Regions from separate parts of the Halomonas sp. MMH1-48 genome, predicted to be linked through region 1. Evidence: predicted binding sites of a transcription regulator. Region 1 holds the regulator's gene; each other region holds the start of a gene.
What was found. The regulator FNR, encoded in region 1, switches genes on or off when oxygen is low (the NO sensors DNR and NnrR bind a similar motif). The targets are predictions, from matches to a motif close to TTGATNTANATCAA.
Positions count from the first base shown of each region.

Region 2: the regulator FNR is predicted to act here: its motif matches at 1,020-1,033, upstream of cyoA (ubiquinol oxidase subunit II).
Region 3: the regulator FNR is predicted to act here: its motif matches at 1,253-1,266, upstream of ccoM (cytochrome c oxidase subunit CcoM).

Region 1 covers NZ_JAKRFL010000003.1:71,296-73,565, forward strand. The annotation lists gene ttcA (tRNA 2-thiocytidine(32) synthetase TtcA) at 1-659, shown strand, start outside; gene fnr (fumarate/nitrate reduction transcriptional regulator Fnr) at 649-1,398, opposite strand; gene hemN (oxygen-independent coproporphyrinogen III oxidase) at 1,457-2,270, opposite strand, start outside.
Region 2 covers NZ_JAKRFL010000008.1:21,565-23,834, forward strand. The annotation lists gene cyoA (ubiquinol oxidase subunit II) at 1-807, opposite strand, end outside; gene MHM37_RS09220 (DeoR/GlpR family DNA-binding transcription regulator) at 1,107-1,874, opposite strand; gene MHM37_RS09225 (outer membrane protein OmpK) at 2,166-2,270, shown strand, end outside.
Region 3 covers NZ_JAKRFL010000001.1:239,588-241,857, reverse strand. The annotation lists gene MHM37_RS01160 (MFS transporter) at 1-537, opposite strand, end outside; gene MHM37_RS01155 (peptidylprolyl isomerase) at 670-1,188, shown strand; gene ccoM (cytochrome c oxidase subunit CcoM) at 1,326-1,451, shown strand; gene MHM37_RS01150 (hypothetical protein) at 1,744-2,250, shown strand.

The DNA of each region.
Region 1 (2,270 bases):
GCAACGCGCCGGTCGATTTTTCGCTGGTGGCGGTCAACATGGACCAAAAACAGCCTGGTTTCCCAGAGCACGTCTTGCCCCAGTATTTGGATAAGCTGGGGGTGGAGTATCACATTCTCGAGCGTGACACCTACTCGGTGGTAAAGGAGAAAACCCCGGAGGGTAAAACCACCTGCGCGCTCTGCTCGCGCTTGCGCCGCGGCTCGCTGTATGGGTTTGCCGAAGAGATCGGCGCGAACAAGATTGCCCTCGGCCACCATCGCGAAGACATTCTAGAAACGCTGTTTCTGAACATGTTCTTCGGCGGTACGCTAAAAGCCATGCCGCCGAAACTGCTCTCGGATGACGGTAAAAACATCGTGATCCGCCCGCTGGCCTACTGTAAAGAGGCGGATATTGCTGAGTTTTCGCGGCAGATGGCGTTTCCCATCATTCCCTGTAATCTGTGTGGGTCGCAGCCGAACATGCAGCGACAAATCGTCAAAGAGATGTTGGCGGAGTGGGACAAGAAGCATCCTGGGCGCTTGGAGAGCATGTTCAAAGCAGTCACCAAGGTGGCACCCTCGCAGCTTGCCGATCGCGAGCTATTCGACTTTGCCGGTCTCGAAGCCAAGCAGGCGGCCTTGATGGAAGGACGCATCCAAGCCTTCAACGTGTGACCGTTGGCGCCTCCTCTTCTGCCAGGGTAATGAGGCGCTGCATGTCCAAAATATTGACCTCGCGCCCTGAGACGGCCACGACTTCCTGCTGCTGAAAGCGGCTAAGAATGCGGCTGACCGTTTCGACCGCTAGGCCCAGGTAGTTACCCATATCGGCCCGGGACATGGATAGGCGGAAGCTGTACGGCGAGTAGCCCCGCCGCCGGAAGCGATCAGAGAGCGTAATCAAAAAGCTCGCCAGCCGCTGATCCGCGGTCTTACGCGACAGTAGACGCATCATTCGCCGATCGTCGCGCAGCTCTTTACTCATGCTGCGATAGAGCTGGCCGCGCAGCTCGGGCAGCTCCTCGGAGAGCGAGTCCAGGCGGTCGAATGGAATTTCGCACACCGTCGTCGTTTCCAGAGCCATCACCGTGCCGGGGTAGTGCTCTTCGTCGATGCCGTCCAAACCCACCAGTTCGCTGGGTAGAAAGAAATTGGTGAGCTGGTCATGGCCGTTGCCTTCGCTGGTGACCTGCTTCAAGCTACCCGAGCGCACCGCATAGACACTGGTGAAAGCGTCCCCTTGGCGGAACAGGGGTTCGCCTTTCTTCAACGGCGAGCGGCGGCGAATGATCGCATCGAACTGGCTCATATCCTCGAGCTCCAAGGCGAGCGGTAAGCACAGCGAGCTTAGACTACACGTCTGGCAGCGCGCCTCTTGCAGCAGTGAACGTCGTTGGCTGGCAGGATATGGCATAGGAGTCTCCCTTCTTCTTTCGCCATCATAGGCACAGGGGGCAGGCGGCTCAAGGCGCTCACACGATCTTCGAGTAGCGCTGACCATCCTGACGTTGTAAGTGAGTGTCGAAGGCCATGGCCAAATGCCGAATGAGCAATCGCCCGATCGGCGTGGCGCTCAGCCGAAGGCCCTCACGCTGTACGAGGCCATCCCGTTCGGCGGTCGCCAGTCGCTCGAAGGCAGTGGCAAAGTAGTCTGCCGCATCGATATGCCAACGCTGACCGATCGCGTCGAGATCGATGGCCATATCGCACATGAACCGCTCGATGACGTCTCTTCTTATTAGGTCATCCTTATTTAAGCGTAGTCCTTTTATCGTTGCCAGCCTACCTTCATCCAAGGCGGCTTCATAGTGGGCGAGCTGAGTAGGGTTTTGGGCGTAAATATCGTCGACCCGAGAAATGGCGGATACGCCCAAACCAATCAAATCGCACTCGGCGTGGCTGGAGTAGCCTTGAAAATTACGCTGCAGCGTGCCGTTGCGCTGCGCCTGGGCCAAGCTGTCGTCGGGGCGTGCAAAGTGGTCCATGCCAATATGCACATAGCCCGCCTGGGTGAGCATCTCGATAGTGGTGTGCAGCATGGCCAGCTTTTCATCGGCGCTGGGCAGGTCGGCCAACTGGATACGTCGCTGGGGCGCAAAGCGGGCTGGCATGTGGGCGTAGTTGAAGACCGATAATCGTGCTGGTCCCAGCTCGATGACCTGACGAAGCGTTTCGGCAAAACGCCGTTCGGTTTGAAAGGGAAGGCCATAGATTAAATCGAGGTTGAGCGAGCGAAAGCCGAGCCGATGCGCTTCGTCCATGAGCGTTTCGGTGAGCACCCGGGGC
Region 2 (2,270 bases), on a different contig from region 1:
CGTGACCGCCGAGAAGTACTCCACCGGGTGATACTCGGTCGGCTGCGCTAGGGCTTCGTAACCGTCCGGGAAGGTCAGGGTGTCATCGGCGGCACGCACGTTGTCCACCCAGGCGTCGAATTCCGCCGAAGAGGTGACGTGGGCATCGAAGGTCATGCCAGAGAAGCCAGCACCGCTGTAGTTGGTGGAACGACCGGGATAGACGCCCTCTTCGTCGGCAATCAGGTGAACGTCGTTATCCATGCCCGCCATGGCGTAGATCTGGCTGCCCAGACGTGGAATGAAGAAGGCGTTCATCACCGAGCCAGAGCTCACCCGGAAGCGCACCGGCGTATCCACTGGGAACGCCAACTCGTTGACACTGGCAATCCTCTGTTCGGGATAGATGAATAGCCATTTCCAATCCAACGCGACGGCTTGAATCTCCATGGGTTCCACGCTGCCTTCGATCGGCTTGTGGGGGTCCAGGCTGTGAGAGGTTTTCCAGGTAAGAAAGGCGAGAACGGCAATGATCAAGCAGGGAACGGTCCAAACCGCCGCCTCGATGGCATTGGAGTGCGCCCAATCCGGCAGATACTTGGCAACGCGGTTGCTGCGGCGGTAACGCCAGCCGAACAAAAGCGTCATCACGATGACCGGAATGACCACGATCAGCATCAACCCAAAGGAGGTCAGAATCAGCGAGCGCTGCTCAACGCCAATCTGCCCCTTCGGATCCAGCAATGCAGAACTGCAGCCCGTTAACAGCAAGCACAATACGACGAGCACAAACGTGCCTCGCCTGCGCCAGTGGGTAGGTAGTTGCATGGTGTGATCTCATCAGAGAGTTGTCTAAAACAGCCTGCTGTTTGGCTGGCTAACTAGCCAGCTATATAGCAAGCTAACTATCACCCCATACTTTTCCCAGAACAGTGAGAGCGTAAGCGTTGCTCCGGGAAAAATATGCGCCACCGCATGGGGTTGGTGGCGAGCCTCGGCCATGCGCTGATGCGCATCAACTAAGACTAAAGTATTTTCTATTGATCTGAGTCAATCAGAAAGAGACGTTATGCCGCACCCCGCGCACCGTTTTGAAGAGGGCGATACGGAGCTTCGACCGTCTTTCATTAGGCGAGCGTGACGTTAAGCGCGGGCAGCGGATGGCGCTCCAGCAAACCAGGGGCGCGCTCGTCGTCGGTGACGATGACATCGAAGTCTTCCAGCGAGGCAAAATAGGCCGGGCGCACCACGCCAAATTTGCTGGCATCGACCACCAACAGTCGCTGCATTGCCGTGGCAATGGCCGCTTGCTTTGGCCCTACTTCGTGAAAATGGAAGCAGCTGACGCCTCGTTCGCAATCCACGCCGGCAGCAGAGATCAGCGCCTTGTTGATGCCCAAGCGCTCGATGGCCGCGCCCATACCGTCGCTGCCAAACGATTGAGAGGACGCGTAGAAAAGCCCACCTAGCAATACGAGGCGCACATTGGGCAGCCCAGCGACGGCGTTGGCTACGTTGAGGGCATAGGTCACCACGGTTAGCTCTCGGAAACGACTAAGCTGACCCAGCAGTGGAATGAGCGTGGAGCCGCAGTCGATAAACAGCGTATCGCCCTCTTCGATGAAGCTGGCCGCGCGCTGGCAAAGGCGCTGTTTGACTTGGTAATGGCTCGCCTGCTGCTCGGTCAAATCGTATACCGGCGTCACGCCGGGGTAGCTGGCCATCACCAATCGCCCGCCCAACAGGCTAATGGCCGACGGCTGCGTCGAGAGATCCCGTCGAATGGTCATTTCGGAGACGCCGCACAGCTCGGCGGCATCGCGAAGATGCAGGGTTCCCCCGCTGGCCAGCGCTTCTTGCAGCATGGCCATGCGCTGTGCGCTGCGATCGTTCATGTCCGGCATCTCCTTATGATTCATTTTGTTATCGGCATTGCGTCCCGCCAGGCATCCTATGCTGAGCTAGGGCCCTGCCAATTTCCACTACTGCGCACTCTTTTCACTGGCGTCACCCACCCGTGATGCGCTTATCACATTTAAATAGCGTTGATGTGACGATACTTGCAAATCAGCGTTAAAAAAATAACACTAAATGTTATAATTTTAACATCAACGCCAGCCCACACGACCCATAACGTCGGAACGCCATTCCCTCTGGCTCCGAGATACAACCCTGTTGAGGCTTCCATGACTGCTCACTCTCACACTCGTTCTTCTACTTTCGTCACGCTTGGCGCTGGTGTTTTACTGACCGGTGCGGCGCTCGCTACACCCGCTTTGGCAGACGATGCC
Region 3 (2,270 bases), on a different contig from region 1:
GGCCACGTAGAGCGCCCCGGCGCCCGCTGCTAACAGTCCGCCGCGATAACCGATGATGTAGGTCGATGCCATGGCTGCCTGCACATCGTCATCGGCGGATTCGATACGATAGGCATCGATGGCAATGTCCTGCGTAGCGGAGCCAAATGCCACCAGTAGTGCAAAGGCGGCCACCCAACCCAGATTGCCTACCGGCTCTAGCCCCGCTAGCCCGATGAGGCCAGCAGCAATCATCCCTTGGGCGAGCAACATCCATCCCCGGCGTTGCCCAAAGGCGCGGGTCAGTAGCGGTAGTTCGAGCCGGTCTACCACCGGGGCCCAGAAGAATTTGATCGAATAGAGCATGCCAATCCAGGCGAAAAAGCCGATGGCGGCAACGTCGACGCCGTCGCTGCGCAGCCAGGCCGAGAGTGTCGAGAACACCAATAAAAAGGGCAAGCCTGCCGAAAAGCCTAAAAACAGCATGGTGATCACGGGCGCTTTGCAGTAGATGCCAAGCGCCGCCAGCCAACTGCGCTGGGGTATCGGGGTGGGCATGAAAGGGGCTTCTCCAGAAAGAAAACATCGGTGACGTGGCCCGCTGGAAAACCCGACGATGTTAGACTGTGCCAAGGATTCATGGTCAGCGTGCCATGACAAAGGCGACAGCTTACCGGAGAGGAGTTTTCCATGTCGATTACCGCCCATCAGGTAGTGACCTTGCACTACGTACTCAGCGATGTGCTCAGCGATGGTAGCACCCGCGTGCTGGATGACTCCCGTGCACGTCAAAAGCCGCTGGAGTACCTTCACGGTCATGACAATATTCTGCCGGGCCTCGAGCGTGATTTAGCCGGTAAAACCGCAGGCGATGAAGTGAGCGTCACGCTAACGGCGGCGGATGCGTATGGACTGCGTAACGAAGCGTTGGTGCAGAAGGTGAGCCGCGCTTCGTTTGGTGGCGCGGACATCGAGCCCGGTAGCCGTTTTCAAACGGAAGGCGAAGCGGGGCCACAAATCGTGACCGTGCTGGCCATTGACGGTGATGACGTCACCGTGGACACCAATCACCCCCTGGCTGGCCACACACTGCGCTACCAAGTGAGCATTCTTGACGTGCGTGAGGCAACCCGTGCCGAGCTTGCCAAGGGCCACCCGCTGCCGCCGGGCACCGAACATAGTAAAGTGGAAGATCGCAAAGTGTTGTAAGCCCCCCCTAAAAACTGACCTGCATCAAGTGCACGGCTGCCTTTGAGGCGGTCATTTTGAAAGCTTGATCCAGGTCAGTTTCCTCTTGGCTTAACGCAGTACGATGGCCCCATACATCACAGCGGGAGGGGAACATCATGTACTGGGACGACGCTGTTATTTTTGGCTTGGCCACGGTCGCCTTAGTGATCGCTTTCATGGTGGGGTGGGTAGGCTTCGTGATTCGTGACCACCTGCGCAAAGACGAACGCAAAAAACCGTGATTGCAACGACTCTCATGTGCAGATAGCTCGCAGCGTGATACTGCTTTCGTCAATCGACGGTATCAGTCGTCAGGGGAGGGGGCTTACGCCAAGGTGTAAGCTTCCTGTTGCCGGCCCTTTTGGGTCGGCTTTTTTGTGCTTTTTACTTCACTGATTCTCATTGGCCACGGACCCCCAAAGGGAATCGATTGAGCCGAAAGTGTTAATAGACGTTGAAGAGCATTGGCCTTCTTGCTCTGGTAAAGTGCATGGATCTTATCGTGCACTAAACCAAACTAGGAAGCTGCCTGCTATGAATGCTGTTCCGTCTCGTCTGCCCCTGCGCTTCGGTAGGGCGTGCTCCAAAGCAGCCATGGTGCTCGTTACCTTATTACTGGTTGGCGTGTCGCCCGCGGTTCAAGCACAAGCGCTGAGCTTGATCAATGGGGAGTCCACGCAAAAGGTAGCACTGGGTGATTTGCGTGATCGTGCCGATACCGCCTTTACCGTTTTCGATCCTTTCCAAGGCCGTGATGTCGACATGCGCGGCATCTCTTTCCGTGATTTTTTGATCGAGCATTTTGGCGAGGTGCCGCCGACATTGCACTTTACCGCCTGGGATGATTACGAGGTCAGTCTTGGCGGCTGGGACGACCCGAGTTGGTACTTGGTGACCATCGAAGATGGCGAGCCCCTAAGCCTGCGCTCGCGGGGGCCCATCCGGCTAGTCGAGCGGGAGTATTCTGGACGAGATATCGAAAACTTGCGCGACTTCAACGACTGGATTTGGATGATTCGCAGCATTGAGGCACAGTGGTGACCTCTCCAGATCCAAATAAG